Candidatus Ruthia magnifica str. Cm (Calyptogena magnifica): one gene and its partner. The protein of the gene in region 1 interacts with the protein of each later gene in a pairwise test. Links are inferred from orthologs where the notes say so. Each region holds a gene or a part of one and is shown in the gene's direction. Other genes may lie near its edges. The genes, in order: yhbY and rho.

The links.
Region 2: the proteins of yhbY (region 1) and rho interact in binary tests that used the Escherichia coli proteins (3 or more experiments, as listed by UniProt). The link is inferred for Candidatus Ruthia magnifica str. Cm (Calyptogena magnifica) from one-to-one orthologs.

The regions. Positions count from the first base shown.
Region 1 is NC_008610.1:110,138-126,943, forward strand. The notes cover bases 13,284-16,264. They hold yhbY (ribosome assembly RNA-binding protein YhbY), read left to right. Parts: upstream 13,284-14,613; coding sequence 14,614-14,916; downstream 14,917-16,264. Other genes in these bases: RMAG_RS06100 (hypothetical protein), read left to right, coding at 13,284-13,367; lysA (diaminopimelate decarboxylase), read left to right, coding at 13,374-14,621; lpxB (lipid-A-disaccharide synthase), read left to right, coding at 14,882-16,009; nadC (carboxylating nicotinate-nucleotide diphosphorylase), read left to right, coding at 15,990-16,264. Outside these bases: adk (adenylate kinase), read right to left, coding at 48-698; RMAG_RS00515 (6-phosphofructokinase), read right to left, coding at 769-2,013; RMAG_RS00520 (hypothetical protein), read left to right, coding at 3,102-3,290; RMAG_RS00525 (hypothetical protein), read right to left, coding at 3,805-4,053; RMAG_RS05950 (HAD-IA family hydrolase), read right to left, coding at 5,673-5,915; cysS (cysteine--tRNA ligase), read right to left, coding at 6,347-7,735; RMAG_RS00540 (peroxiredoxin), read left to right, coding at 7,865-8,464; leuB (3-isopropylmalate dehydrogenase), read left to right, coding at 8,720-9,790; RMAG_RS05755 (hypothetical protein), read right to left, coding at 10,108-10,269; RMAG_RS06185 (hypothetical protein), read left to right, coding at 11,074-11,295; RMAG_RS05955 (hypothetical protein), read left to right, coding at 11,235-11,450; RMAG_RS05960 (MFS transporter), read left to right, coding at 11,684-12,040; ADP compounds hydrolase NudE, read left to right, coding at 12,088-12,633; RMAG_RS06200 (hypothetical protein), read left to right, coding at 12,779-12,937; more of RMAG_RS06100, read left to right, coding at 13,236-13,283; more of nadC, read left to right, coding at 16,265-16,806.
Region 2 is NC_008610.1:515,490-532,122, forward strand. The notes cover bases 9,331-12,138. They hold rho (transcription termination factor Rho), read left to right. Parts: upstream 9,331-10,007; coding sequence 10,008-11,270; downstream 11,271-12,138. Other genes in these bases: glnD ([protein-PII] uridylyltransferase), read left to right, coding at 9,331-9,466; trxA (thioredoxin TrxA), read left to right, coding at 9,562-9,888; lptF (LPS export ABC transporter permease LptF), read left to right, coding at 11,483-12,138. Also shown: RMAG_RS02345 (aminoglycoside phosphotransferase family protein), read right to left, coding at 1-763; RMAG_RS02350 (aminotransferase class IV), read right to left, coding at 756-1,589; RMAG_RS02355 (D-alanyl-D-alanine carboxypeptidase family protein), read right to left, coding at 1,589-2,716; rod shape-determining protein RodA, read right to left, coding at 3,512-4,651; RMAG_RS02365 (Mth938-like domain-containing protein), read right to left, coding at 4,648-5,010; RMAG_RS02370 (tetratricopeptide repeat protein), read left to right, coding at 5,090-5,539; gltX (glutamate--tRNA ligase), read left to right, coding at 5,545-6,909; more of glnD, read left to right, coding at 6,947-9,330; more of lptF, read left to right, coding at 12,139-12,598; queF (preQ(1) synthase), read left to right, coding at 12,649-13,035; polynucleotide adenylyltransferase PcnB, read left to right, coding at 13,056-14,195; RMAG_RS02410 (exodeoxyribonuclease VII small subunit), read left to right, coding at 14,837-15,061; RMAG_RS02415 (polyprenyl synthetase family protein), read left to right, coding at 15,111-15,965; RMAG_RS02420 (beta-ketoacyl-ACP synthase III), read right to left, coding at 15,962-16,633. UniProt on the Escherichia coli protein: Facilitates transcription termination by a mechanism that involves Rho binding to the nascent RNA, activation of Rho's RNA-dependent ATPase activity, and release of the mRNA from the DNA template.

The DNA.
Region 1 (16,806 bases):
AATGTTAATTTCTCTTGTACTAAATTTATTCAAAGAGATTAAATTGCTTAATTTAGTTGTGCGTAAACACGATCTCTAACTTCGTCAAGAGTGCCTACGCCAACAACTGCGCCATATTTAGGGGCATCACTATTTTTATTCATCCAAGATTGATAATAATCAACCAATGGTTTGGTTTGCTTATGATAGATGTTTAGACGTGCACGCACCGTATCTTCAGCATCGTCCGTACGTTGTATTAGTTCTTCGCCAGTAATATCATCAATGCCTTCAACCTTGGGTGGATTATAGACAATGTGATAAGTGCGACCTGATGTTAAGTGAGCACGACGACCAGACATGCGGGCAATAATATCTTCATATGGAACTTGAATTTCAACCACAAAGTCAATTTTAACACCATCCGTTTTCAAAGCTTCTGCTTGAACGATTGTGCGTGGAAAGCCATCAAATAAAAAGCCATTTTTACAATCATTTTCCTGGATTCTTTCTTTAACCAAACCGATAATAATATCATCAGAAATTAAACCACCTACATCCATAACTTTTTTGGCTTCAATGCCTAATGGTGTGTCTGCTTTAACAGCTTCACGCAGCATATCGCCAGTTGATATTTGGGGGATTGAATACTTTTGACAAATGTTAGTTGCTTGAGTGCCTTTGCCTGCGCCCGGAGGGCCTAATAAAATTATGTTCATTTTTTCTCCTTGTCTGTTTTATTTAATATTTTTTTGTTAAAAAAGAGACCTTGGCTCCTTGTAGTAATACCTAAATTTCGAATGTGGGTAATTTTTTATCCGTCATTATTTTTTTCATCACCACATAATCAGGCAAGCCATTTTTGTATGGTGGATAGTCTTCACCTTCGATAAGTGGTTGTAAATATTCACGGCAAGCGTCAGTAATACCAAAACCATCGTTAGAAATGTAATTCATGGGCATCATTTTTTCAACGTTAGCGACATCTTTTAACTCACCTGAGCCAATCTCCCAAGTGTAGGGATTATTTGAAGTTCGAATAATGGTAGGCATGACTGAATTTTTACCTTCAAGTGCCATGTTAACAGCTGCTACACCTAATGCATAAGCTTGTTCAACATCGGATTTTGAGGCTAAGTGACGAGCAGCACGTTGCAAGTAATCTGCAACTGCCCAGTGGTATTTATAACCCAAGGTATCTTTGATTAAATTAGCAACAACAGGTGCTGCACCACCAAGTTGTGCATTACCAAAGTCATCATGAGTGCCTTGTTCTGCCAGGAAACAGCCATCTGGCCATTTTGCACCTTCGGATACAACGATTGTGCAGTAATTAAATTCTTTGACGTTTTTGTTAACTTTAGCTAAAAATTTCTTTTCATCAAAATCAACTTCTGGGAATAAAATCACCACAGGAATTGAATTATCAACCAATCCCCCTGCTGCTGCAATCCAACCCGCATGACGACCCATGACTTCAAGGACAAAAATTTTAGTTGAAGTTGCTGCCATTGAGGCGACGTCAAAACTGGCTTCCATAATAGAAACAGCAATATATTTAGCAACCGAGCCAAAGCCAGGGCAATTATCTGTAATTGGCAAATCATTATCCACTGTTTTAGGCACATGAATCGCCTGAATTGGGTAGCCCATTGATTTAGATAATTGAGATACCTTTAAGCAAGTATCTGCTGAATCACCACCGCCATTGTAAAAGAAATAACCAACATCATATTCTTTAAAGACTTCGATCAATCTTTCGTATTCAGCTTTGTTTGTCTCTAAAGATTTCATCTTATAACGACAAGAGCCAAAGCCACCAGAAGGGGTATGTTTTAAGGCTTTAATATCAGCATTAGATTCTTTAGAAGTATCAATTAAATTTTCAGTTAACGCGCCAATAATACCATTTTGACCTGCATATATCGTGCCGATTTTATCTGGATGTTTACGTACTGTTTCAATCACGCCACAAGCTGATGCATTAATTACAGCAGTTACACCACCTGATTGTGCATAAAAAGCATTTTTCATAAAAAATGTTTCCTACAATAAAAAACTAATGATTATACTTTATAAACTAACAATTTTCTTAAATATGTTTAAGGTTTGTAAAACTTTGACTTAATTCAAAAAAATTCTTTATTTAGAAACAAGTGGATAAGTAATTGTGTGGTATTATCTACATATTCGTGTACCAATTTATTACGCAATGGTTACGTATCTATCCAATTGTCAGTATTAATAGCTCTAATCGATGTAAATTATCAATTGCAGTTTTTTGGATTTCGCCAGATTACTTGAGGAAAATTAGTAATAATTTATCCATAAACGTACCCTCAGTATGAAAATTTAAACATAAAAGATTCTAAATCTATCCATGCCTTCAGGCGCTTGTAAGGTATTTTTTTATCACTTAGTATTTAAATTTTCTTGAGAGAATAAGCCTACAACTAGGCTTTTTACCAGCAAATCCTCTTTGTTAAAAAAAACATAATTTGGTTAATTTTATCATTTGAATCACTCATAATTCTACCCCTATTTTAAGCACTTGTTGTTAAATGACATTTGGTATTTGATGTGGGTCTAGGATAATAATGTCGATTTTTTAAGCACCCAATTGTTTTATAAAAGCGTATTACTTTACACGTTAAATGTGTAGTTTCTCTAAATTCTAGTAATAAATTAATATCACCCTTTTTAAGGTTATCATCTATTTTTTAGCTAAATAGTTTAACTGTTGCTTGATGGTTAAATTGTTTTCCGGTAGTTTCTTTAATGGTATTTTTTGTAAATTAGTTAATCTTATATGCTAAATTTATTAATTAGTTATGGACATATACTTCGATAAGCATTATTGCTATTTTCAACATAAATAACAATTGTAAGTCCTTACGAGTCACCACTAATAACTACGTTGCTAGCTCGAATTTACCCAATTTCTCCTTCTGACGATTAAATTACGACACTGATGGACGTGTTATCATTCCAAATATCGATTTTAAATGACGAACAACTGACTTCAATTTTTTTGAGATAACTAAAATTGCATTAGCATCAATACCGCTTAAATTCATAGAAGAGCCTGCATAAACCTCAATTTTTGCTTATTAATATTGATCGTGTTGTTTTTGCCTTGTAAAGATACTGAGGTATTGCCAAACACAATTAAATTAGAGTCTTTAGTAGAATTGTTAGTATCATTTTGGGTGATATTTAGCGTATTATCTGATTTTAAAATCATATTGGAATTAGCACTGGTAACAATGCTTGAGCCACAAATCGTTGCTTTACAATTATTTAAAACATAACCATCAGTAATACATTGGTATCCTTTAACGTAATGATTGAATTATTAAAAATTAAAATGTCATAATTGCGGCCATTCAGAACGATGTCTTTTAAATAACCTCTATTAGTAACCTTTTGAGTATGATAACGGGGTCGTGTTAATGATTAAATTTTATAAAATTAATGCTCTATCGTTAACCTCAATGGTTGCGTAAATGTATTTGTCGAATTATTTTTGTAGCTAACTAGACTAGTTACGTTGAAGTTATAACTTTCGTTTGTTACACTGCTAAATCCAGTTACATTTAGATCATTATGGGTTTGCCTTGAATGGTGAGACTTTTACGTAGATAGATATTGTCAGTATAGATGTCAGAGATTTCAATAATAACCTTGCCATGCAAGAGTACTATTCAATGGCTTGTTGTAAAAAGTCAGCACTAGAGTCAATACTAATGATTTAGTTGTCTGCTATATTATCTGCTGGGGCTGAATCACCACCAGAGCCATTACTATTTTCTAAAGTATTTGCAACTACCATAATCTGGTGAGTGCATTGTTAATATTGTCAAAATTTGTTACAATGCCGCCATTATCCTCTAAGTTTTTAACACTTGTTTCTAAAGTGATAAGATGACCATCATTAGTATTCACTGCAACTTTAATGGCTATGAAGTTGGTATTAACCAACCACATCACTTGATAAAAAAGTATTGGGCATGGTAATGGTGTTTGCCAAGTAATACCTGTTAATAAATCTGATACTATGGTTAAAACCTCCACCAATATTACTTTCTATTGGTGTGCCATTTAATGTACCAGTTGCAGTATTAAAAGCTGACCAACTGGGTTTATATTGAATACTGAAGTTTAAACTATCACTCTCGATATCATTAGCCGTTGTACTTGACTCGAGCTGCAAGTAATGGTGGGTGTATTATTTACAAACTCAATGGTAATATTAATAGCAATTGTGTCATTACCGTCGTTGCCATCATTTATATGAGCCTCGAAATTACCATTGTAATTAGTACTTGGTGTGGTGTTTCTACTGACTAAAGCTGTACCATTTTTGTAGCATTAAAGATAAGTGTCCAAATTAGCGTATCGTTATCATCATAAGTGGCGTCAATATTTACTACGCTAAAGGTAATTGGCATACTATTTTCCTAATGATTATTGAAATATTCTAATTTTTGGTAAGTTACTGGCGTATCATCGATGTTGATAACTGTAATGACAAAGGATTATTCAATATCGGCATTTTTACCATTATTAATACCAGTGTTGCTATTGGTTGGCGTGTCACTTAGTTGTTTTGTACTCTCATTTAGTGTTAGCTAAAAAACGGTTGTATCGTCTATTTTATCGTTATCAGTAAAGATAATTTGATATCTGTAACTGGTCTTCGGTTGCTTAGACCGATACTTCTGAGGTGAAAATTAGTGTAAGTTAAGGATTGGTTTGGGGTTTTAGTCAGTAGTATAAAATACACCACCAGCATCTGTATCAATATTATTATCTACATTCTATCAGTATCAAGTTGTCCAGTGTTGTCTAATGAGAAGGCATCATTGGCATTGAGCGTACCATAACCGTCTAAATCGGAATTAGTTTATGCAAGTAATCGTAACCTCTATCATTGTTAAATTTTCTATATCTATGGTGGGTAGGTTCATCTAATAAAATTTGCTTGATTTATCCATGTAGTTAGTCCTTCCAAGACTGAGTGGTATTAAAGTACTTTGGTTTGTTCTTCTTTAGTGTTAGTTGTATTGTCAATTAGTGGTGAGGCTTGAAAGATGCTCATTAAGTCATTCAAGCAAAAACTAAGGGTAAATTTTACCTGTATCTAATACAGTTACAAATTTTGCTGAACTTGCACTTGCTTTTTAGATGATAATATCAACCACCTTTGAAATTAGCTTTACTGGTATCAAGCGTGTAAATCTTAACTACTAAGGACTATTTAACATAAACCCATAAGCACATTGAATAATAGCTTTAACAAAATATTAAGTCAATAGAGGGGTTTATTAGCATTGTTACTTAAGCAAACATATAAAAGGGGTGACTTTTCATTCTTGAGAGTGACTAACTTCAAGAATGAAGTGTTTGACACTGCCATGATTATGCATTTTCCAAGAAGAGTCTAGATTGATAATCCAAGGTTTTTCTTAATCGATGGCTTGTTTATTGGTGTTGTCCATAAATGATAATTTTTGCATTTAAATAGGCTTAATTTTTTACTAAATTTAAATATTATTACCCTAAATAACAATTAATTTTTACCTGTGCTTGAGTGTTTAAAAGGTTTGTGCATCAATAATATCACCAGCATGGATGATAATATTACATTGATTCATTTGTTTAACAATTTTTAGATGAATAAAGCCGCGTGTTTATCTTTTATAAATGTGTCTTAATGGGTAACGTTTGTTCGAAAGTTTCGATGTTAATAAACCCTCTATTGATTTCATACTCATTTTAGAACTGGGTTTGTTAATGGCAATGATGGTATCAATGCCGTATTGTTTGGCGGCACTTAGTACAGAAAAAGAATCGTCAAAAAAGATACTTTTTTGTTTGTTCAAATGAATCGTTTTGTTTAGTTGGTGCCAAAAATCTTGTTCTTCTTTAACCACGTTATAGTTATGTGATGAAATAATGGCATTAAAATACTGTGATAAAATTAGTGACCAGAATTTTTAATTGAATGGTTTTTATATGAGCGTTAGTGACTAAATAAATACGCTTTTTATGTTGTTTTGCTTATTCTAAAAAGTCTAGTACAAACGGGTGTATTTGGATTAAATGAGCCATATTTTCTTTGAGTTTGGCGATATCCAGTTTGAACACTTTTTACCAATAATCCAAACAATACCAATGTAGCCTTCCCTCTTACGCTCGAAGAATAGGATAGATTTTATCTTTTGATTGTTGGTGTGTCAGGTTGTGCTTATTGGCAAAGATCAAGGGCATTATATTCCATTCAAAAATGTAAATCAAAATGCAAGTCTAGTAAAGTATACCGTCCATGTCTAATAAAATGGTATCTATTAAAGACCAGTCAATGTTATTTTCTACGCCAAGTAGTGTCATTAGCATTATCCTCTAGTACAATGCCAAGCTCGGCTAACTTGTCTCTAATTTGATCACTTAGTGCAAAATTTTTATCGGCTCTGGCTTCATTTCTGCTAGTAATTTTTACATCAACCTCGCTATTCGATAAAGAAATACCTTGTTTTAAGAATTTATCTGCGTCCATTTGCAAAATGCCAATATAATCACCGAGTTTTTTTAATAATTGTGCTAAAGCATTGGCTTGATCAACGTCCTTTTTGCGTTGTAAATTGACTGTTTTTGCCAGTTCAAATAAAATGCTTAAAGCGATGGGTGTGTTAAAGTCATTATCAAGCGCTTCATTAAATCGTACTGAATAGTCAAAATACATAGGCACTTTCTCAGTTACCGTGCTAGAAGTATTTAGACCACGAATGGCAGTGTATAAACGAGATAATGACGACTTGGCTTTATTAAGATTATCATCTGAAAAATTAAGTGGACTGCGATAATGAGAACTCATGATGAAATAACGCAAGGTTTCGCAATTATAGCTTTCTAATATGCTACGAATGGTAAAAAAATTATTCAATGATTTGCTCATTTTTTCATCATCAATATTGACAAAACCTATGTGCATCCAAGTATTAACAAAAGTGCAATTATTCGCACCTTCAGATTGAGCGATCTCGTTTTCATGATGTGGAAAGGATAAATCCATACCACCGCCATGAATGTCAAAATGATTGCCTAAGTGATGCGTGGACATGGCAGAGCATTCAATATGCCAACCAGGACGGCCTTGTCCCCAAGGGGAGTCCCAGCTTGGTTCGTTGGGTTTAGACATTTTCCAAAGAACAAAATCTAGCGGGTTTTTTTTGGCACTTTCTATCTCAATTCGAGCGCCCGCTTCAAGTTTATCAATATTTTTCCTTGAAAGTTTTCCATAATTTTTAAAATGGCGTACTGAATAATAGACATCACCATTATGAGCTTGATAAGCAAAGCCTTTTTCAATCAGTGACTTTATCATATAAAATATTTGCTTCATTGCATTAGTTGCGCGTGGTTCAACATCAGGTGGTAACACTCCAAGAGCACGCTCATCTTCGTGCATGGCATCAATAAAACGATTAGTCAATGCATATATATCTTCTTTATTTTCAATAGCGCGTTTGATAATTTTGTCATCAATGTCAGTAATATTACGTACATATTCAACATTTGGAAAATATCGTCTAAGATGGCGAATGATGACATCAAATATTACCAAAATTCGTGCATGACCCATATGGCAATAATCATAAACCGTCATTCCACAAACGTATATACCCACTTTATCAGCATTAATTGGACGAAAAACTTCCTTTTGTTTACTTAATGTATTGTAAATTTTTAGCATAAAACGCTATTTTACGTGAGTATCTGTACGATTTTGTCTTGTTAATAACAAAGCTCTTGCTTTTTATATAATTTATCAGTATAAAGTAGCTGTATAATCAAGATATTTAATTATATACAGGAGAAATACATGAGCGTTTTAGTTACACAACAAGCTCCAGATTTTACGGCTGCTGCCGTTTTAGCGGATGGTTCGATTGTTGATAATTTTCAACTTTCTAATCTTAAAGGTAAGAAAATTGTGTTGTTCTTTTATCCACTAGATTTTACTTTTGTCTGTCCTTCAGAGATTCTGGCATGTCACCACAGAATGATGCAGTTTAATGACAAAGGTGTTGAAGTGATTGGTGTTTCAGTAGATTCACAATTTACGCATAACGCATGGCGCAACACTGCACCAGCAGATGGTGGTTTGGGTGTTATTGATTTTCCGTTAGTGGCTGATACTGACCATTCTATTATGGAGGCTTATGGTATTGTACATCCAGCAGGTATTGCACTTCGTGCATCGTTCTTAATTGATGAGAATTTTGAGGTACGTCATCAAGTAGTGAACGATTTACCATTAGGCAGAAATATTGATGAAATGTTGCGTATGGTTGATGCGCTTGATTTCCATACTGAGCATGGTGAAGTTTGTCCTGCGGGTTGGAATAAAGGTGACGAAGGTATGAAAGACACACCTGCAGGTGTGTCTGATTATTTGTCAAAACATGCCGATGAATTGTAATTAAATTAAATGGGATTTAAGCTCCTTTTTTATGGATTATTATAGGGAAAATAGGTAATAAAAATGAAAAAATATAGGTGTATTGTGTTCGATTTTTGGTGTACGATGAATATTTAAGCGTCCAAAAGAGTGGATTGAACTAGATACAAAATGGAAGGGTATTTCTGAGGATTGGGCTGGATTGTTAGACTAGTGAGTAAATGGTTGAAATCTAGTAAAATAACTTTTTTAACGCCGATGTATAAGGTAAGAAAAATGTTAAAAGTATTAATATTGCCAGGCGATGGTATTGGCCAAGAAATTACAACGCAAGCACTTAAAGTGATTGATTGTTTGAATGCAGATTTTAATCTTGGCATGATGCTTGAACATGGTCTAGTTGGTGGCAATGCTTATGATGAAACCGGTTCTCCTTTGCCACAAGCTACACTGGATGCTGCACGTCAGTGCGATTCTATTTTATTAGGCGCTGTAGGTGGCTATCAATGGGAGTTTTTAGAGCGTGATTTGCGACCAGAACGAGGCTTGTTAGAGCTACGTGCAGAAATGGATTTGTTTTCTAATTTACGTCCTGCGATTTTATATCCCCAACTTGTTAACGTTTCTACGTTAAAAGAGGAAGTGGTGTCAGGGCTTGATTTAATGATTGTTCGTGAGCTGGTTGCGGGCATTTATTTTGGTAAACCACGAGGCGTTGAAATCCGTGATGGGCAAAAATATGGGTTTAATACAGCTGCTTATTATGAGTTAGAAATCAGACGTATTGGACGCTCAGCTTTTAAAATTGCACAACTGCGTAATAAGCGTGTTTGCTCGATAGATAAAGCAAATGTGTTAGAAGTATGTGAATTGTGGCGCGAAGTGATGACGGATGTGGCTAAAGATTATCCAAATGTTGAACTTACTCATATGTATGTGGACAATGCTGCAATGCAATTAGTCAAAGCGCCTAAGCAATTTGATGTAATGGTAACTTCAAATTTATTTGGTGATGTGTTGAGTGATTGTGCAGCAATGTTGACCGGTTCAATCGGTATGCTGCCGTCAGCCTCTCTTAATCAAGACGGGTTTGGTATGTATGAGCCTATTCATGGTTCAGCGCCTGATATTGCGGGCAAAGATATTGCCAATCCTTTGGCAGCTATTTTATCGGTTGCTATGATGTTGCGTTATTCGCTCAACCAAGCGAGCTTGGCGTGCAAAATTGAAGCGGCAGTTAATACTGTATTAAATAAAGGTTATCGTACGCAAGATATTGCAATAGAAAGTGACTTGGTTGTTGGTACGAATAAAATGGGTGATTTAGTGGTAGAGGCATTGGTATAAAGATTGTGTATTTATGACAGAGTTTTCAAAAGCGACTAACGATGCTAGCATGGTATCATAAATTATCATTGACGATAAACGTATCGATGGATTTAGCGATTTAATTGAGTTATATATGAATGGATTTTTTGGCTAATCATCCTGGGTTATCATTCAAGGTTTATAAATCTAACACTTTCAATCTCAAGTAGCATTTTGCCGATATGTTTGTCAAATTACTCATCAAATTTGTGTTAATTTTTATAAGCAGTTTACTGTTTAACGGTGATAGGGTTAATTTCATAGTCAGTCAAATTTTTCTCATAGTTTTTTTAGCCTCATATTCGATGATTGGCAAGTGTATTGCCTGACGAGCTATGACCAAGTACTAGACTAAAATCTGTTGCATATTGTAATATTTTAATGTTATTGTTATTAAAACGATCCATACGATTAACAAAGCTATTACCTCCTAAAGAATAAAGTTTTATTGTTGACATGTTCAATCATAATATTTGTATTAGTGTATGCTCTGATGTGGTAAGGCTGTGAATTTTAAATTGCTCTGAGCCTAAGTTGATGATTTGTAAATGCTAGGTGGTGTCAGTTATAAGTTGTAATTGTGTCTTTTATTAAGTTATTAGTTAGAGTTTCCATTGGATTAAACTAGTTATCGCTTTCGCCGTTTTTTAGCCTTAATAATCATTTATGGCTGAGCATAAATTTTGGCATGGGGTATTTCGATAATAGCCTGATTACTCAACTAATGGTAATCATAAATGTACGTATTAAAGACAATAATAATACCATGGTTGTTCATAAATCCTTGATTTTGTGTACTTGTCTTACTAGATGGAGCATGAATGACCGATAAGTTATTGCTGAGCTTTTCAGGCGAAAATTCGCCGATATCTTAAGTTGTCCAAGTGTTTGACAAAAGTGATAAAGTAAATAAAAAATAGATTGTTTTCATTGCTCTTCAAAAAATTCATTGTGTTTTATTAGGCTTTAGGAGTACGCTCAGTTAGGATATAAAATAAATCAAGGGTTTATTCTTTGATTGTATCAGGATAAAGTATGTAATAGTTAGAGGATATTTAATTATGTCAATACAAGAGATGCAGCATGGTATACTTGAGAATAAATTACAAATTATTCTTCAACTAATGCAAGTTTGTAGTAGGCCTGCCTTATGATTGGTATGACAAGGGTGGTTATGCCTAATTTGGCAAACACAAAATTTAATTTAGGTAAGCAGCAGTTTTTATTGTTAATTTTCTTTGTTGTATTTGGTTAAAGCTGTTATGAATTTATTAGTGGGTCGTTTGAGTCATCAATATGGTCGTAAACATGTACTAATTGTTGGGTGGATTGTTGCAATCCCTATGCCATTTATGATTCTATATGCGTCTAATTGGAATTGGATTATAGGATCAACCTTATTATTAGGTATTAACCAAGGCTTGTGCTGGTCAATGGCATTAACGAATTTTCTGGTTATGCTGCCGTTGCTATTGCTGGCGTAGTAACTGCTTATATTGTTAATTTAATTGGCGCAAGACAAGGTTTGTTCATATTTGGTATTGTGGTGATGACACTTGGGTTACTCTCGTCTATCTTTTATGTCAAGGAAACCACATACCATGCGCTAAGTTGCATCAAAGAGACAATCCTACAATAGAACAACAAGGTTTTATCAAGTTGTTTGTTCAAACAAAGTTGGCATGATAAGATCTTGCTGTCGTTAAACCAAGCAGGATTGATGGAAAAATTTACTGACGCCATAGTTTGGATATTTTTACCTATTTTTTTTATCTAAGACGTTAACGTTAATAGAAGGTGGTGCTATTGTTTCAGTGTATGCGCTTGTATGGGGTGGTTTTCAGTTGATTACGGGGCCTTTATCTGACAAAGTTGGACGCAGTAATTGTTGGTGGTATGTGGTTATACGGGCTTGGTTTGTTAAGTATTCCATATACGAATAATGTATTTTTATGGATATTGGAAGCTGGAATAATGGGCTTAGGTATGGCAATGTTATATCCAACATTGGGCGCTACTATTGCTGATTTTGCATCGGTAGAAACACGAGGAACGCTACTAGGTATTTATCGATTTTGGTGTGATTTTGGTTATGCTGTGGCGGCATTAACATTAGGTGTATCTGTACAAATGACACAAGCATTAATAGCACCATTTTTATTAGCATCTGTTGTTATGATTGTATCTGGTCTATATGTTTTAATAAGGTTACCAAATCGTAAAAATTAGCTTTATATTTTGTGGTTTGGCGTCAATCCAATGGCATAATATCAACCATGCGTAAGAGACCCATAGTATTAAATATTAAAACCATTGCCACAACCAGTTTTTTTAATATTGAGGAAATGGACATTGAGTTTTCAAATGGTTCAAAAAGAATATACGAGCGTTTAAAACCACCAGGTAATGGTGCAGTATTGGTTATACCGATGTTAGATATTGAAACTGTGTTAATGATTTATGAGTATTCTGGTGGTACAGATCGATATGAACTCACATTAACCAAGGGAAAAATTGATGGTGGTGAAACACTTATTGAGGCTGCTAATAGAGAGTTAATTGAGGAAATTGGCTATGGTTCTAATAAATTAACTTTTATCAAAGAAATGACCATTGCACCTGGCTATCAATCTAGTATTACCTATATTGTACTAGCGCAAGATTTATATAAAGCGAGTGCACAAGGTGATGAACCGGAGCCATTAGAGATAGCAGCATTTAAGATGTCTGATTTAGAAAATTTGGTTTACAATGAAGATTTAACTGAAGCCAGGAGTATTGCAGCTTTATACATGGCAAGAGATGTGATTAACAACCAGTAACACAATAGTCAGTGATTACATTAGGTGATGAATTAACAATATATTGGCTTTTAAAAGTGTATTGACGAGGAATTTTCCCTAAGTTCTTTGGTATTCTTCAGACCCAAGAATGATGATTATTTTAGAGTGGCTTCATATTTAAAAAATCCTTAATAAAACGATTTGTTTTGGTAAGTTTGAGATTAAAGTCGATACAAACTTTGAGCGTGTGATTCGCTATTGTGAAATCATTTTGCGTAAAAATCAAAACAGCATTTGGATTGGTAATGGCATGGTATATGCTTATACTGAACTTCACTTATAATAATTTGCATATTCGGTTGAGGTATAGATTCTAAATTAGTAGGCGGCCTTTATTATGTTGTCTTAAGACGGGTGTTTTTAGTGAGTCTATGTTTTCATTATAGTGCGAAATGCTTCTAAAATTATTTTTGTGTATTTACTCATAAATATACCTTATAAATTGGTTGATTGCTAAGTTGAGAATCAGCATTTAAAAAGTCTGTATGCTTTTATATATAGCGTTGTATGTTCAACAAACCATTAAAAGAATTACTGTAAAATAGTCTGCGATTTAAATAGAAAATAGCTCAAGAAACGGTATGGAAAAAATAACCAAATTTATAGTATTAGCCTTTATTGTTGTTGGTGTTTCTGCTTGTGGTAGGATGGGTGAATTGGAGCGTGTTAAATCGTCATTATTGGTCATGTCAAACATCATTCAAACGGCATAATAAATCTTGGGTTTTTCTTATAAAAATCACATACTATATGCTGAATCTGTTGCTATAACAGATTTAATAGATGCTTATGAGTCACCACTTTATGTTTATTCTCGTACTGATATTGAGAATAACTGGTATGAATTTGACCAAGCATTTGGCACACATCCACATTTAGTTTGCTATGCGGTTAAAGCCAACTCTAATTTAGCAGTACTTAATGTTTTGTCTAAAATAGGCTCTGGTTTTGATATTGTATCCATTGGTGAATTAGAGCGTGTTTTATTTGCTGGAGCAGATGCATCTCGTTGTGTATTTTCAGGTGTAGCTAAAACAAAGTTTGAAATTAAACGTGCTTTAGAAGTGGGTATTTTTTGCTTTAATGTTGAGTCCATGGCGGAGATGAATCGTATTGAGCAAGTAGCAAAAGATATGGGCACGCAAGCACAAATTTCGCTACGTATTAATCCTAATGTTGATGCAAAAACACACCCGTATATTTCAACAGGACTTAAAGAAAATAAGTTTGGTGTTGATATTGATGACGTCGTTCCTATTTATCGAATGGCACATAATTCACCTTATTTAGCTGTTAAAGGGCTGAATTGTCATATTGGTTCACAATTAGTAGAAGTGTCTCCTTTTTTAGATGCGCTTGATAAAGTGCTTGAACTAGTTGCTAAGCTTGATAAGATTAATATTCGTATTACTCATTTGGATTTAGGTGGTGGTATTGGCATTAAATATAACAACGAACAAATAATTGACATTAATGCTTATATTGCCTCAATTCTTGACAAAGTGAAAATGAATGATTTAAAAATTATTTTAGAACCGGGTCGGGCAGTTGTTGGCAATGCCGGTGTATTTGTTACAAAAGTTGAATTTTTAAAGCAAAATTCAGACAAGTCATTTGCAATTATTGACGGTGCAATGAATGATTTATTGAGGCCTGCTTTTTATCAAACTTATCATCAAGTATTGCCTGTTAATGAAAATGCTAAAGGTGTTGATGCCAATTGGGATTTGGTGGGACCAATTTGTGAAACGGGTGATTTTTTAGCTAAAAATAGAAAGCTTTCTTTATCTGAAGGGGACTATTTAGCACTAATGTCTACTGGTGCTTATGGCTTTACCATGAGCTCAAATTATAATTCTCGTCCTAGAGTAGCGGAAGTAATGGTATCAGGCAATCAACATACACTAGTGCGAGAACGCGAAACCATTCAAGATTTATTTAACAAAGAGCATATAATTAATGATTAAATTAACCAACAATCAAAAAAAATTTCTTAGATCAAAAGGCCATAGTCTAGAACCTATCGTAATGGTAGGACAACATGGATTAAGTGAGTCTGTTTTGGTAGAACTTAAGGCAACCATGGAAAAGCATGAATTATTAAAAATTAAAATACGCATTGACAAGAGAGAGGAAAAGCAAAAAATAATTGCTAAAATTATTAGTATTTATAATGCTTACTTGGTACAAGTAATTGGCAATATTGTGGTGATTTACCGCGGCTTTGATGAAGAACCACAAATTATCCTTCCAAGAAAGTAAGGGCCCAATAAAGATTGCAATTAGTGCGGCTGAAACCTCAGGTGATCTGATTGGTTCCAAGTTAATTAAATCCTTAAAAAAGCAAAAATCCAATGTTAGTATTGAAGGGTTAGCTGGGGATAAAATGATTGCTGCTGGATGTGTACAACGTTGGGATCAAAAGCAAATCAATGTGATGGGTTTTAGTGAAGTTTTAAAAAAATTGCCATTTTTATTACGTTTGCGAAAACTTATTATTGTCTATTTTTCTAATCAAAAACCAGATGTTTTTATTGGTGTTGATGCGCCAGATTTTAATTTTGTAATTGAAAGGAAGCTTAAATCTCAAGGTGTAAAAACTGTACATTTTATTTCGCCTTCGATTTGGGCTTGGCGCCAATTTCGGATTAAAAAAATTAAACAATCATCAGATTTAGTGTTGTGTTTATTTCCATTTGAAGTGGATTTTTATCAAGCGCATAATCAAAGAGCATTATTTGTTGGGCATCCTTTAGCGCAGAGTTTGCTACCTAGAAAATCACATATTAAGACAAAAAATATTCTTCTAATGCCGGGTTCTAGACAAAGTGAAGTTAAGAGATTACTACCTGAAATGTTGCTAGCAGCTAAAATAATGTTAGTGCAAGATCCAATGTTAACCTTTCACTTGGCTTTAGCGAATGATGAATTATTAAATTGGGCAACTACTCAAGTAGAGAATATTCCAGTTGAAATTTCACTTGGGCGTGCACATGCGTGCATGTTAAACGTAGACTTGGCATTAGTTGCATCGGGCACTGCGACGTTAGAGTTGGCACTGGTTGGTGTACCAATGGTGGTTGTTTATAAGTTGTCTAGTGTTAGTTATTTTATTGCTTTAATATTAGTTAAGAGTAAATATATTAGCCTGCCAAATATAATTGCCAATAAAAATTTAGTGCCAGAGCTGATTCAAAATAATGCCAATGGCAACAATATCGCCAAACATGCCATGGTAATTATGAGCCGTGATAATAAAACCTTAATCAAAGAATTTAATGCAATTCATCAACAACTAAATTTAGGCTCTAGTGATGAGTCAGCGCGTATTATTTATGAATTTATCAACGAGTAAATATATTCTTGATAGCGTAGCATTGGCATTGGCTGAGGACTTTGGTACTGGCGATGTTTCTGCTGATTTATTTTTAAACAAAACAATAATCTCAGCTGAGATTATATCAAGAGAATTTAGCGTTATTTGTGGCATAGAATATGCACAAAGTACATTTTTATTGCTTGATGATAAAATCAAACTAGATTGGAAAATTAAAGATGGTGAGTGTATTAGTTCAGGGCAGATTTTGTGTATTTTAATAGGCTCTTCCAAGGCTATTATTAGTGCTGAAAGGGTAGCGCTTAATTTTTTACAGATGCTAAGCTCTGTGGCGACAAAAACTCATGATTTAGTGAGTAAAATTAATCACACTAATGCACAATTGATAGACACTAGAAAGACTATTCCTGGGCTAAGATTGGCGCAAAAATACGCAGTAAAATGCGGCGGTGGTGTTAACCATCGTATGGGCTTGTATGATTGTGTTATGCTGAAAGAAAATCATATTATTGCTTTAGGTTCAATCACTTTAGCAGTTAAATTAGCAATAGAGCAATACCCAAATCTTCCTTTAATTGTTGAAGTTGAGGATTTGAGTCAATTACAAGAAGTGCTCATACTTAGTGGTGTAGCCAGAGTATTGTGTGATAATTTTTCCATAAGTGATTTAATACAAGCGGTTGGTTTAGCTAAAGGTAAATTACCCTTAGAGGCTTCTGGTAATATCAATGAAAACAATATTGTTGAAGTTGCTAATACTGGCGTTGATTTTATCTCTACAGGCAGTATCACTAAGAATATTCAAGCAATAGATT
Region 2 (16,633 bases), 400 kb from region 1 along the record:
GTTTTTCAAATTGAAGAAATTCAATATCAATATTAGCTTGGTTATAGTAGTATTGTAAAAGCGCTTGCAATTCAAAGGGTTGCAATTCAAAGTAAGCATCTTTAAGCAGTGAACATAAATCATAAGTATTTGAACCAATTAGTGCATCTTGAAAATCAATCACACCCAAATCATTATCTTTTAGCGCCATTAAGTTGCGACAATGATAATCACGATGTACAAACACTTGTTCTGAATTGAGTGCATTATCAGACAATAACCGAAAAATATTTTGCAAATTTTGAAGATGAGCACTGGATAGTATTTTTGGTAAGTACCAGTCTATTAGTAGTTGCATTTCAGCGTTAAGCAGTTGTTTGTCGTATTTTTTAAGTGCTAGGTTTTTGGTATTAATAGTTTGTATTTTGATGAGTTCATTAATGGCTATTTTATATAAATCAAGATTAAAATTTCCATTTAAAGCTTGTAAAAATGTGGTTGATCCCAAATCCTCTAATAGTAAAAAACCTTGTTTTAAATCTACGCTGATTATTTTTGGTGCGTGAATATTATGCCGGTTAAGCAGTTTAGCAATTTTGATAAAAGATCCAATATTTTCCTTTAAGGAAAGTGCATCCATGGCAATAAAAGTTTCTTGCTGATACTGAACTCTAAAATAACGACGAAAACTAGCGTCGTCACTTGCATGTGTGAATTCAAAATTTTGATGACCAAAGAAATTTTTAAGCCAAATGTCTAGTTTATCAGGGTGTTCATCATACATTTTTTAAACTTTGGTAGTAATCATAAATACAGTTCCAGATATTACCAATATTGCCACGGTTGATTAACTTACCATCAACTTTGGTAATGGGCATAATTTCACGCGTAGAGCTAGAAATCCATAGCTCGTCTGCAATGTTTAGCTCATTCATTGAAAATGAGGTTTCTTTAATAGGAATATGACATGCTCTTGCACTTTTTAGTACTAAATCGCGAGTAATGCCAGATAGGATGTGAGCACTAGTCGGATGGGTAAATAGCGTGTTATTTTTGATTATAAATACATTAGAAGTCGCACCTTCAGTCACTTGATTGTCTCGATAAAGAATAATTTCTTCAACGTTTTTTTCTTTTGCTTGTTGTAAATACATGACATTGGCTAAAAGAGAAGTGGATTTAATATCACATCGATGCCAGCGAATATCTGGCTGGGTGATGGCTGAAAATCCTGCTTTAAGTGCTTGCTTGGTTTTGGTTAGTAAAGGATTAGATTCGATATAAACTGTTGGTGTTAAATCATTAAAACTGTATTTACGTTTATCACTTACACCACGACTTATTTGTAAATAAATTGATTGCTCTTTGTTATCGTAAAAGCCAAGAAGTTTACTCAGAATATTGTACCATTCTTTTAGATTATATGGGTTTTTGATTTTGACTGAATCAAGGCTTGCTTGTAAGCGTAATAGATGTGCATTAAGGTGAAATATTTTGTTGTTATAAACAGGAATGATCTCATAAACACCATCGCCAAACAAAAAACCTCTATCCATCACAGAAATATGTGCTTGGTTTTTTTCAATAAATTCGTTGTTTAAAAATATCACTAAAACCCAATAGCTCCAAGCATACGAGAGAAAAAGCTTGCTTGTTGTATATTTTCAAGCGCAATTAGTGGAATACTTACTATGGTTTTACCTCTAAATTGGATGAGTAATTTTCCAACAATATCACCTTTTTTGATAGGTGCTGACAAAGCTGTATCAAGTTGAATCACTTGGTCTGAAAGTTTAAACTGGCCACGTACTAGAGTAAAGCTGCCTACCTTTGATGTACCTACCTTTAGTGTATCTTTGGTTGCACTGGCAATAGGCACTTCTTTTTTGATATCTTTAATGGTTTGAGTTTCGAAAAAACGAAAGCCATAATCAAGAATTTTTTGTGTTTGAGAGGTTCGAGCGTTCACGCTACTAGACCCTAAAACAACAGAAATCAAACGCATACCAGCGCGTTTAGCACTGGCTACTAAGTTATAACCTGCTTTTTTAGTAAATCCAGTTTTTAGACCATCCACTGTATGATCGCTCCATAGTAGTTTATTACGATTACGTTGTTTAATGCCGTGGTAAGTGAATTCTTTTTGTGAGTACCACTGATAGAATTTTGGAAAGTCTCTGATCGTTGCTATTGCTAATAGTGTTATATCAGCGGCAGTGGTGTATTGATTATCGTTTGGCAAGCCAGAAGCATTCTCAAACCAAGAATTATTCATACCAAGTTGACGTGCATATTCATTCATATAAGTGGTAAACGTACTTTCAGTTCCTGCAATATGTTCAGCCAAGGCGACAGCAGAATCGTTACCAGATTGAATAATCATGCCTTTAAGCAATGTTTCAAGTTTAATGCTTTTGCCCACTTCTACAAAACTTTTTGAGCCACCTGTTTTCCACGCCTTTTTACTGATACGTACTTCATCTTCTAAGCTGATACGACCATCGTTAATAAATTGGAAAACAACATAGGCTGTCATTAGTTTGGTTAGACTTGCTGGTGCACGCTTGTCATGTTGTTTGCTACTTGCAATGACTTTTCCGGAATTATAATCAACAATACTATAAGCAGCAGTAGATATTTTCGGTGCTTTTGGAGTGATAAAGATTACTGCTTGAGTATTTAAGACAAGAGAAGATATAAGGATGACCAATGGTTTGATGATTAATTGATATTGCATAAAGTATTAGTTGTTTAGTTGTTTAATGCTTGTCTGAACTTATTTGATAGTTGATAAATTACCACAGTACATCTATTATCATGATTATAACGCGTTAGCACGTAAAAATTCTAAAAAGTGAACCAAGTTTCATTGATTTCATCTTATGGTGGGTAAACGCTAATTTGATTTTATTTTTAATATCTTGATGAGTATTCAAACTTTTATTGTGCCAATATTTGGATATTTTTTAGATTTGTTGACGCTTAATCTAGTGTATTTTCAGTGTTTTAATTGAAACGTAATAGGTCTTGCAAATTCACCCACATCATGCCACCATAAGAGTTTTGTATGAATAAAGATAGAATGAAGTTTTCACATGATATAAACTAGAATTTTTTTTCTATAATTGCCAAAGTTGAATACGTGTCTTTTTTGTTGCCGTAATTGGTCTCAATTAAAAATAGTAACAATAATTTTTGCAGATACATTATTCTAAGTTAATAGGGTAATGACATCGACCGACACTAATACCTGCTAAGGTATTAGCAATCAAAGAACAAATGATACCTAGGTTTATTTTTTGCCAATTAACCCAGTATTTACTTTTCAGTATGTTTAAGCGTTATTAAGTTACCTTGTCAAAAGTTGATGTCATTTTTAATACGTTGTTTAGTAATAAACAAATTTTTATCTACAAGTGTTAGCTCTTTATTTAAAAAAATAAAGAGTAATTCATCTTTGTTAAAACCATTTTTTTAATAAAATCATGAGTCGCTGGTAAAGTTTTAGCAGCAATCAAGCTAGAAAAATAAATTAATTTTGTAAATATCTTGGTGTTTTGTGCTTGCGAATTGCCATGACAATGCCAAAGCTAGACATTAAAGTGATGAGTGATGAACCGCCATAACTAATCAGTGGTAATGGCACACCCACTACAGGTAATAGCCCAGATACCATGCCAATATTAACAAAAATATAAGTAAAGAAGATGAGAGTTAAACTCGCACCTAATAGTTTTGAAAAATTATCTTCTGACTGGAAAGAAATTACCAATAATCGATAGATAATTAGCCCGTACAAAATAAATAAGAATATAACACCTATAAAACCCAATTCTTCAGCGATCACAGCAAAGATAAAATCAGTTGCATGCTCAGGTAGGAAATTAAGTTGAGATTGAGAGCCTTGCTCCAAACCTTTGCCAACCAGACCGCCAGATCCAATCGCAATTTTTGATTGCAAGATATGATAGCCAGAACCTAACGGGTTAGAACTTGGGTCAATCAAAGTTAGGATGCGTTTTTTTTGATAATCCATTAATAGATAGCTCCATGTAACATAAGCACCTGAGGTGATAATTGATGAAATTAGTGCAAAATTCAACCAATTATTTTTAAGAATTTGAACATGGATGCCTGAAAAAAACAACACGTAAAAGCCAGAAGCGCCAATTAATAGCGAAGTGCCCAAATCTGGCTGTTTGGCAATGAGTATTACGATTAAAATAATGGCAACAATGGATAAAAAAATAGGTAGTGGTTTTGGCGGCAAGGTTTTTTCACTAAGAATTGAAGCAATGGCGATAGGGACGATAACTTTCATAATTTCAGAAGGCTGAAAACGTATAAAACCCAAATTAAGCCAGCGTTGAGCGCCACCACTGCTTGAGCCAAAAACTAAGACTAAAATCAGTAAAAAGATACCAAACAACATCAAGTAAGGAGAAAGACGCCTAAGTTGGTAGGGTGGTATTTGGGCAATTACTAGCATCGCACTAATTGCTAGTACAAAATGAAACACTTGTTTATAAATAGTTTGTATAGAGCTCGCTGAGGCTGAATAAAGCACAACAAGTCCAAATCCACTGAGTATTATAATCAATAAAAATAAAGGCGTATCCATCTTAAAGTAATGCCAATAATGGCGTATTTTTGCAATACTTAATAATTTCATAACAATAACAAACCAACAGATCTGGTATCAGATAATAGTAAGTTAAAACTTCGACATGCTGATTTATTATTCATACTTTCAGTGCCAATACCCATTTGCCGAATAGCCTCTTGTTGTTTTGGGTGTAAAAATTGATGTGTTGCACCTGTGCCGATAATTAGTAAATCAATATCATCTTGATTAGACAGGGGAAATAATGAAATTTTATCAATATCATCAAGATGAGCCATATCAACTTCACAATAATAACGAGAAGAAATAAAACAAGGAATTTTAAACTGTGCATGTGCTAATTTAACATAGCGTTCTTCGATAGAAACAATACTGTTATAACTTGCTTCTTGTTGGTTAAATTCCATGATATTACAGTGACTATTTGGTGAGTAAAAGCATATTATAACAGTGTAAAATTAATTACTTTCTATATTAGAGAGGCAGATGTCAAATTTAAGCAATACAGACATATACGATGCAGATTTATCCAGCGGCGTTACTGCATTTGATACTAAGAATTTTACCATGGCGTATCAATTATTAGCCCCACTTGCCACAAAGGGTAATACTGAGGCTTTATGGCGTGTTGGTATGATGCAAATGAATGGTTTAGGTATGGTCGAAAACCAGCCTTTAGGATTTGAAAACTTCCTGCAAGCAGCAAGTCAAGGGCATGCATTTGCTCATCACATGCTAGGTGTAGCATATATGACTGGCGAAGGCGTAGAAAAAGATATTGTAAAGTCTATTGAGTGGTTTGAAAAAGGCGCTGAATTTGGCATTCCTGGTCCGATGTATGCACTAGGCATGTTGTTTGAAGATGATAAAGAGGTTAAACAAGATTTAGAAAAAGCGAAATATTGGTTTGACAAAGCTGATAGAGTAAGTCCATAATAATAATGAAATCAAGATTTGCTCCATCCCCAACAGGCTGCCTACATATAGGCGGTGCTAGAACTGCACTTTTTGCTTGGGTTTGGGCCAAAAAGCAACATGGTAAATTTGTATTACGTATTGAAGATACAGATTTAGAGCGCTCAAACCAAGCATCCGTTGATGCAATTTTACAAGGTATGAATTGGCTTGGGCTTGACTATGATGAAGGCCCTTTTTATCAAACAGATCGTTTTAATCGGTACAAGCAAGTTGTTCGGCAACTATTAGATGAAAAAAAAGCCTATTATTGTGAATGCTCTAAAGAGCGCCTACAAATCTTACATGAAGATTTAATCAAGCAAGGTAAAAAAGTCAGGTATGACGGTTGTTGTCGAGATAAGAATCTAAATGATGGTGTTGTACGTTTTAACAATCCAGAAGATGGTTTGGTGATTTTTAATGATGTGATTAAAGGGCAAATTTCAATCAATAATAAAGAATTGGATGATTTAATTATCGTTCGCAGCGATGGCACACCAACTTATAATTTAACTGTGGTAGTTGATGACCATGATATGCAAATTGATTGTGTTATTCGTGGTGATGACCATATTAACAACACCCCCAAGCAAATTAACCTTTATCAGGCATTAGGCTGGCATTTACCAGAATTTGCTCATTTACCCATGATTTTAAGCAGTGATGGTGCACGTCTTTCAAAACGTCATGACGCTGTAAGTATCATGACTTATCGAGATGCGGGATTTTTGCCTGAAGCTTTGCTTAATTATTTAGCTCGTTTGGGTTGGTCGTATGGAGACCAAGAAATATTTTCTATGGATGAAATTGTTAAATTATTTGAATTAAAGAGCATCAATAAGGCGCCTGCAAGTTTTAATCAGGATAAGCTTTTATGGCTCAATCAAAAAATTATTAAAAATTCTAGTGTTGAAAATTTGCTTAATAATTTAACTTGGCATCTGCAAAACCAGGCAATTACTATTACAAATGCGCCTAATATTGAAGCGGTTGTTCAATACTTGCAAAATAGATGTAAAACTTTGGTTGACATGGCAGGTGAAGTAAAAATGTTTTATCAAGATTTCGATACTTTTGATGAAAAACTTGCCAAAAGATACCTTAAAGATAAAACACCACTCAAGCATTTATTTGCAAAACTAGAAGCTCTAAGAATCTGGAAAGCCAACAACATTAAACAAGCTGTTAAAGAAGTGTGTTTTGAGCTTAACATTAGTTTTGGTAAAGTAGGCCAACCATTCAGGCTTGCACTAAGTGGTAATGGCAATGCAGGTAGTATTGATATTGTAGCTGAACTGGTTGGTAAAAATAAAGCGTTATCACGTTTAAAAATGGCGATTGATTCTTAAAAGATAGAATAAGCAATAGTAAAAAATACCCATAAATATGATAGATTTATCAATATTTAAAACTCAGTATCAAGCACTACAAGATTCAATCAAGGTTATTTTTTTAAATAATCCAGAAGTAACTCAAACACTTGTATTGTCTAGAAGTGAGGGGATTGATCAATTACTTAAAGATATTTGGCAAAGCTTGAACCTTTCAAATCAGTTATGTTTGGTGGCTGTTGGTGGTTATGGTAGAAGCGAATTGCATCCGTATTCGGATATAGATTTGTTGATTTTAATTCCTGATGATGCGCATGATACCTATCAACAAAGTATTGCTAGCTTTTTAACATTTTTATGGGATGTGAATTTAGAAGTAGGACATGCAACTCGGGATTTAAAGGATTGTATTAGTGTGATTGATGATATTAGTGTGGTGACTAGTTTATTAGAATCTCGTGTTATTTTAGGTAAAGTATCTTTATTTTTAAAGATGAAGGCTGTGATTAAATCTAGCGTTTGGTCAAATCAATCATTTTTAGTTGAAAAGCAAAAAGAACAACACAATCGTCATCAAAATTTATCCAATACTGCCTATAATTTAGAACCAAACATCAAACAAAGTCCTGGCGGTCTAAGAGATATTCAAACAATTGTTTGGGTAGCAAAGTGGTATTTTGATGTCAATACTTTGTTTGAACTGGTCGATAAGCAATATTTAACAACGACTGAGTATGAGTTATTAAAAATATCACAACTGTTTTTATTTAAAGTCAGATTTGCACTGCATATTATCGCTAATCGACGTGAAGACAGGCTTGCATTTCAATATCAAAAATCTGTGGCAACCATGCTGGGTTATGTTGATGGAGATTCTTTGTCAGTTGAAGCTTTTATGAAGGATTATTATCAAACTGTGACTAGAGTGTCGCGCCTTAATGACATTTTGTTACAATTATTAGAAGATGAGATTTTAAATACACAACGTTTGAACAGTCGCTTTATGATTAGTTATGGTTATATTTATTCAATTAATGATCAAGTTTTTATTCAAACGCCATCTGCTTTTATGGAAATATTTTTACTCATTGCTAAGCATAATTATGTGCGTGGCATCAGTGCAAAAACGCTTAGACAAATGCAAAATAGCATTAGTTTAATTGATTTTCATTATTACAAAAAGCGCAAGAATAATCGCCTATTCATTGAGTTATTACAACAAAATCAAGGAGTTAATAAAGCGTTAAAACTCATGAATCGTTATGGTATTTTAGAGCACTATATTCCTACTTTTGGTAAGATTATGGGTCTAATGCAGTATGATTTATTTCATGCTTATACAGTGGATCAGCATACGTTGTTTGTGATTCGTAATTTGAGGCGTTTTTTTGTACCTGAGTTTGCTAAGGAATTTGCGCTTTGTAGCGAGATAGCACAAGGTATTCAAAAACCAGAATTATTATTATTGGCAGGGCTTTTTCATGATATTGCCAAGGGTAGAGATGGAGAACATGCTCAGTTGGGTGCAATTGATGTGCGTGAGTTTTGTCAGCATCATCAATTAAAAACGAGCGATACTGATTTGGTTTCAAAGTTAGTTGAAAAGCATTTACTCATGTCAGCGGTTGCGCAAAAGCAAGATATTAGTGATTTTGAAGTGATTGAGCATTTTGCTGAACAGGTGGTCACAATTAAATTTTTAGAATTTTTGTATTTATTAACAAACGCTGATATTCGTGCAACAAAAGACGATTTATGGAATAGTTGGAAAGACTCTTTACTAAAAAAACTATTTTATAATACCAAAAAATACCTAGAAAGTAATAATGATCAGCGCCCAAGTGTAGATCAAAGAGCACAAGGTATTAAACAAACTATTATTAAGGATTCTATTGCTCAAGGTTATCAAATTAGTGATGTTGAAAGGGTATTGTCAGCTTTACCTAAAGACTATTATGTGCGTTATGAAATTGATGATATTTTATGGCATTTGAGTTTTGCCATTAAAATAACTTCGGATAAGATTATCGTTAGTTCTAAAATTTCACAACACAATGTGGTTGATATTTTTGTGCTGTGTGATGATTTTAAAGGCTTATTCTTTAAATTAATTAGTATTCTTGAAAGACTGGGTCTTGATATTGTGGATGCTAAAATTTTAACCACAAAGAATGGAAGAGTGTATAACACGATTAGTGTTTTGCAAGATGCAGCTCTTAAACACATCAATATAAATCAAGAAATCAAAAATGATCTGGATAATTTTGATGTGAGCATAAGAACAACTCATGATATATACACATATCGACACTTTGATCATAAAATGAAAGTTAGCTTTAATGTGAATGAACAGTGGAACTTAACCCAATTAGAGATCAATGTGATTGATAAGCAAGGCATACTTTCTAATATTGCCTATGTTTTCTTTGAATTAGATATTTCATTAATTAATGCTAGAATTGCCACTATGGGGGAAAGGGTTGAAGATGTGTTTTTTATTAGCAATGCTAAAAATCAACCATTAAGTATGGTAGAACAATTAGCGCTTAAAGAGGCCTTGGAAGAAAGATTGTAAAAAAATATTATGCGAGTTAAATAATGATATAATCTCATGCAGTCAGCAGTCCTGCTATTTCTTTTTTTCATTATCAGAAAAACATTACAAAAAATATGAACGATAAAATTAAAGTAGTGACTGACGCTTCTTTTGAAGCAAATGTTGTTAACTCATCACAAGTGGTATTGGTAGATTTTTGGGCTGAGTGGTGCGGGTCATGCAAGGCATTAATGTCTGTATTAGATGAAATTGCTGATGAATATGATGGTAAAGTCATTATTACCAAAATTAATATAGATGAGAACGATCAAACATTATTAAAGTACGGTATTCACGGTATTCCAACGATGTTGTTATTTTCTGATGGTGTTGTTCAAGCAACTAAAATGGGTGCACTTTCAAAAGCGGAACTTAGTACATTTATTGATGCCAATATTTAAAAAATTAAATAACTGATTGTTTTTATTTTAAATACTTAGTTTAACAAAACCTTCTAGGCGTTTTAGGTACATATCCTCTAGTTAAGTAAAAATGCTTAGCCCTTAATATGGACACATTCATGAAATTATCAGAACTCAAAAAATTTAGCCCAGAAGAGTTATTAGAATTAGCACAATCTTTAGGTGCAGAAAATATTTCTAGAGCTAAAAAACAAACATTAATTTTTATTATTCTAAAAGCTAAAGCGGCTAATGATGAAGAAATATTGGGCGATGGTATTTTGGATGTGCTGCAAGATGGTTATGGTTTTTTAAGATCAAGTGATGATTCTTATACCTCGGGTGCAGATGATATTTATATTTCTCCTAATCAAATTAGACGCTTCAATTTATCAATCGGTGATTTAGTTTCAGGAAAAATTAGAGCACCTAAAAAAGGTGAAAAGTACTTTGCTTTGATTAAAGTATTGGAAGTGAATGGTGAAGATCCAAATAATGTCAAAAACAGGGTGCTGTTTGCCTCACCTACACCTATTCATCCTAATGAAAGACTCAATTTAGAAATTGGCAATGGTGGTACCGAAGATATTACTGCTAGAGTGATTGATCTTGTTGCACCATTTGGTAAAGGGCAAAGGGGCTTATTGGTTGCACCACCTAAGGCAGGTAAAACCATGATTATGCAGAATATAGCTACATCTATTTCAGTTAATCATACAGAATGTGAATTGATTGTGCTTTTAATTGATGAACGTCCTGAAGAAGTAACAGAAATGGCACGCACCGTACGTGGTGAAGTGATTGCTTCAACATTTGATGAGTCAGCAAAACGCCATGTGCAAGTCGCTGAAATGGTGATTCAAAAAGCTAAACGGCGTGCAGAGCAAGGTAAAGACGTGATTATTTTGTTAGATTCAATCACACGCTTAGCACGTGCCTATAATACGATTGCCCCTTCATCAGGGAAGGTATTAACAGGCGGTGTTGATGCTAATGCGCTACAACGTCCTAAACGTTTTTTTGGCGCAGCTAGAAACATTGAAAATGGTGGAAGCATTACCATTATTGCTACTGCATTGATTGATACCGGTTCAAAAATGGATGAAGTTATTTATCAAGAATTTAAAGGTACGGGTAATATGGAGCTTCATTTAGAAAAACGTTTGAGTGAGAAGAGAATTTTTCCAGCAATTAATATTAATGCTTCTGGTACACGTCGTGAAGAATTAATTACTAATGAAAAAGAATTACAAAAAATATGGATTTTGCGAAAAATCCTGCATCCTATGGACACTGTTGAGGCAGCTGAATTTTTAATTGATCGCTTAAAATTGACCAAAACAAATGATGAATTTTTCGCTTCAATGTCGCAAAAAAAGTAATAAATTGATTTTAAAAATCATTGTCTAATTATGCTGAGCACTTATCAATCACTTTAAGTATACTCAAGGAGACTACCACACCAACCTAATATAATTTATGAACTCCATAAACAGCATTTTTCTTTAAAAGTGCACTATTTCTTATCTCTCATGAGGCGCTAAAGAGTGTATTTTCTAAGTTGTACTGGGTTGGTGTAGTGATCTCTTAAAATATGAAACTCCCTCCTATAGTAATTAGAACTTTTAAATTACAAAATAGCATTCTAGCTAGGTACTTAATGCGTAATGTATCGGTGCTTTTGAGTGTGGTATTTATTGTGATTAGTTTGGTTGTTTTTGGTAACCAATTAGTGCTGATAATTAAAGAAACTTCAAAGGAAGGTATACCTATTGCAGACTTGTTGCCATTGGTTGGTTTGAATATGATTAGAGATGTTGTTCTAATTTTGTCTTTATCTTTGTTATTGGCTATTATTTTGAGTGTTAGTAAGCTTTACAAGGCTTCAGAAGCCATTGTGATGAACTCATTAGGCCTAGGTGACAAGCATTTTATGGTGTTCATTCAGCCGCTTGTTATTGTTATTGTTATTTTTATTTTTATTTTAACAACAGTTGTAGTGCCTTGGTCTAAGCAACAAAGAGGCTTGATTATGGAACGTAGTGAAAATACACCTGAATTTTCTTTTATTAAAAAAAACGAGTTTCAAGAGTTTAAAAATAATGATATTGTTTTTTACGCATCAAAGGTCAGTGATGCTGATAATGCTAAAGAACAAAATATGGAAGAGATTTTTATTTATACATTGGTCAATAATGAGCCAGTTATAACTTTAGCAAAGCAAGCTCAAAAATACACCAACTTTAACACCAACAGTGTGTATTTACGTCTTAAAAATGGTACACGTTATCATGGCTTTCCTTCGAATAAAAATAAAAAAATCTTAAATTTTAAACTATATGATTTGCAAATTATTGATGGTAAGATGCAAAAATCTATTAGTACAGTTACGAAAGTAGAATCAAAGTCGACGTTTGAATTGTTATTTTCTAACAAACTTACAGAAATAGCAGAGTTTCAATGGAGAATATCTCAGCCTTTGAGTATTTTAATATTATCAGTACTTGGTGTATTACTTGGAAAAACTTCCCCACGGAGTGGTAAAAATTTAGGCGTACTGGTTGGTGTTGTTATGTTTATTGTATATAATAACGTTTTATTAATTGCTAAATCAACCTTAGAGCGAGGAGAATCTTCGCCAATTGTTGGGCTATGGTGGGTGCATTTAGTGATGTTGTTGCTGATTTTTATTTTTTATAAATGGAATTAAGAATTTTTTGAAGTGTAAAATCGCCTTTTTTCTTTGAAGGAAAAAGTTTAATGTCATATCAACCTAATAAAGTCTTAGAGGTTTTTGATAATCCTAAAATTGAACGAGATTTTATCATTCAAATTAATATGCCAGAGTTTACGTGCTTATGCCCAAAAACAGGACAACCTGATTTTGCCACATTGCATTTTGCATATATTGCTGATAAAGCATGTATAGAATTAAAATCACTGAAAATGTATATTTGGTTGTATCGAAATGAGGGTGCATTTCATGAAGCAGTCACTAACCAAATTCTTGATGATTTGGTTCAAGTAAGCAATCCAAGATTCATACGCTTAAAAGCAATTTTTAATATTCGTGGAGGTGTTTATACAACCATAATTACTGAACATAAACAAAAAAACTGGACACCTAAAGCCAAAGTTGATTTATAGCACTTGAGCTAGTATTTTTTATGAAAGCTATTCATCAAAGTATTAAGTTTGATAAAAAACTTCTAGACAAAGACGCTTTAAGGGTTATTAATGTTATTAATAAAGCAGGATTTAAAGCCTATCTAGTAGGTGGCTGTGTTAGAGATTTACTCTTAAATTTAAAGCCAAAAGATTTTGATATTGCAACTAATGCTAAGCCAGAACAAGTGCATAAATTATTTAAACGCTCACGTTTAATTGGTAGGCGATTTCGTTTAGTACACGTTGTGTTTTCAGCACGTAAATTTATTGAAGTGGCTACTTTTAGGTCGGGTAAGGTGCAAACCGCTAAAAACGGTGTTGTTATTCGTGATAATTGCTATGGTAATATTGAAGACGATGTTGTGCGTAGGGACTTTAATATTAACGCGCTTTATTATGATATTAAAACACAAGAAATTATTGATTATGTGGGCGGACTTGAGGATATAAAAGCGAAAGAAATGCATATTATTGGCAATCCAGGTATAAGGTTTGAGCAAGATCCAGTGCGCATGATTAGAGCTATTAGGTTTCAAACTAAATTAGAGTTCCAATTGAGTTATGAAATTAAGTCGGCTATTTTTGAACAAGCATCACTTCTTGGTAATATTTCTACAGTGCGTTTGTATGAAGAGTGTATTAAATTGTTTCATAATGAGTATGGGTTTGAAGTGTATGAGCGCTTAGAAAAATATGGTTTATTAAAATATTTATTTAAACAAACTCATAAGAATGAATTTATCAAAAAGGCCTTGTTAAACACATCGGATAGAATTAAAAAAAATCAATCTGTCACGCCTGTATTTTTATTTGCTGTATTTTTATGGCGGGCCTATAATGAGCGTTTTATTGCGCTTAAAAAGAAACAAAGTTGCTCGTCTTTAGCAATGAAACAGGCTTCTGAGGAGGTGATTATTAATCAAATTAAACAAGTTTCGTTACCCAGGTGGTTAAGTGCTATAATTAAGGATATTTGGCTAATGCAATCAAGATTGGAAAAAATGCAACCAAAAAAAGTCAAAGTATTACTAAGCAATCCACGTTTTAGAATGGCATACGATTTTTTATTATTACGCTCTATGAGCATTAACCCAGAATTAGTTGAAGCGGCTAAATTTTGGACCAAAGCCCAACAGTGAAATCAGTTTTAATTACAGGCTATTTAAGTGGTATTGGCTTATGTTTAGCTAAAGGATTAAAGCAAAAAGGCTATCGAATATTTACCACTGTCAAAAGTAATGGGGATATTAAAAAGTTAAAAAACTTTTGTCTTCTTATGTATCCATTCAACGTGTTATGAATCATGTTTATGAAAAATTTGATTAATATAATGGTACTTAACCAATGTATTTGTCTTGCATGAATTAACTAACTTGATGTTAGCAAAAATAAAAGCTAACAATCAAGACAGAATTATTTATTTAAGTTTAGTTTTATATTTTGTGGCAATGCCTTTTATGGGGTTTCGTATAACGCCTCTAAATTTTCCATTAAAAGTTTAATCGATACATTAAAAACTGGGATTATCAAATATCAAATACCAACATCCAGAAGGTTGATTGAGCCTAAGTTTAGAAAAAATATTGACATAGACGCTAGTGATTATCACAGCTACCAGTAAATGATTAAGCGTCTAAATACTGATAAATTAGCCGTTTATACTTTGCTTACAAATTTGGGTTACTTTTTAAATTAAATTATTTTCTATACTTGAAAAAATACTATCAATAAAAATAATAGATAAAATACTAAAAAAACAAGTAGTTGAGGAAAAGGTAAAATGGCAAAAAAATTTGATTTTAATCAGGGTTTAATCGATTTAGAAAAAATTGTAAAAACCATGGAATCTGGTGATTTAAGCCTTGAGAATTCGCTTGATTACTTTTCTAAAGGTGTGGCGTTAACCAAGCTATGCCAAAGTGCATTAAATGAAGCAGAACAAAAAATTTTTATGCTAACTGAGCAAGATAATTATACAAACGAAAATCCATTAAAGGATTTGTAAGATTTTGTACTACTCTAAGCGTTAAATATCGAACTAGGGTTTTTAAGAAATGGATTTTAATATTTACATCACAAGGGTTAATGCTAAATTAGACCAACACTTATCAGCACAAGGTTCTTTGGCTAAAGCAATACGCTATAGCACACTAGCTAATGGTAAACGCTTTAGACCTATTCTTGCTTATTGTGTTGCTAATATTTTTAACACAAATTTAAATTTGGTCGATTCCAGCAGTTGTGCTGTTGAATTTATTCATACTTATTCTTTAATTCATGACGATTTACCAGCCATGGATGATGATGATATACGTCACAATCAGCCAGTTTGTCACAAACGCTTTGGTGAAGCTCAAGCAATTTTAGCAGGTGATGGGTTGCAAGCATTAGCATTTGAAGTATTGGTTAATGATGATTTAATTAGTGCTGATATCAAAATTGAGTTGTTAAAGTCTTTGACTCACGCCTCATTTGAAATGGTAGAAGGTCAAGCAATTGATTTATCTATTATTGCAAAACAGGTGAATATTGCAACGCTAGAAACCATGCACCGAAAAAAAACAGGGGCACTACTAAGCTGTGCAGTTAATTTGGGGGCAATCGTTTCTAAAATGTGCAATAATAAGGACAGCGTTATTCTAAATACTTTCTCTAAGGATATTGGTTTGGCGTATCAAATTCAAGATGATGTGCTTGATATTGAAACGCCTGATGCGTTATTAGGTAAAAATCAATATTCTGATGAGTGTAAAGACAAACCCACCTATCCATCTTTATTGGGTTTGGATAAATCAAAACTTACCTATAAGAATTTATACAAAAAAGCCAGTGACGATTTGGGTTTGTTAAGTGTAGATGCGACAGAATTACAACAATTAACGGCTAATTTACAAACAAGATTGTTTTAAAATTGAACTAAGATACTACCCCAACTAAAGCCAGCACCAATCCCTTCAAATAATAGACTGTCACCTTTTTTAATGCGACCATCCCTAACTGCTGTATCAAGTGCCAATGGAATAGAAGCGGCAGAAGTGTTGCCATGATTTTCAAGGGTAACAATGACCTTGTTTATTGGGATTTTTATACGTTTGATAACGGCTGATATAATACGAATATTAGCCTGATGTGGCACCATCCAATCTAACTTGTCTGAGTTTAAATTGGCCTCTTTAAGTGTATCTTCTGCCAAAGAAGATAAACGGTTTACGGCAATTTTAAAAACTTCATTGCCAGACATTTCAATAAAGCCAATTTCATTAATATAATTATTACTAACTTGGAGTGAAGATAAGTAACTACCATCACTGAATAGTTTTGAGTGCAAGATACCAGTATCATTACTACCGCTTAACACCACCGCACCAGCACCATCACCAAATAAAACTGCAGTGGAGCGGTCATTCCAATTAACAATTCTTGATAAGGTTTCACTACCAACCACTAATACTTTATTAGCAGCGCCAGTTTTGATATATTGCTCAGCTGTGGTTAGTGCAAAGATAAAGCCTGCACAAACGGATTGTAAATCAAACGCAGGACATGAAGCACCAATTGCAGTTTGTAGCATAGTTGC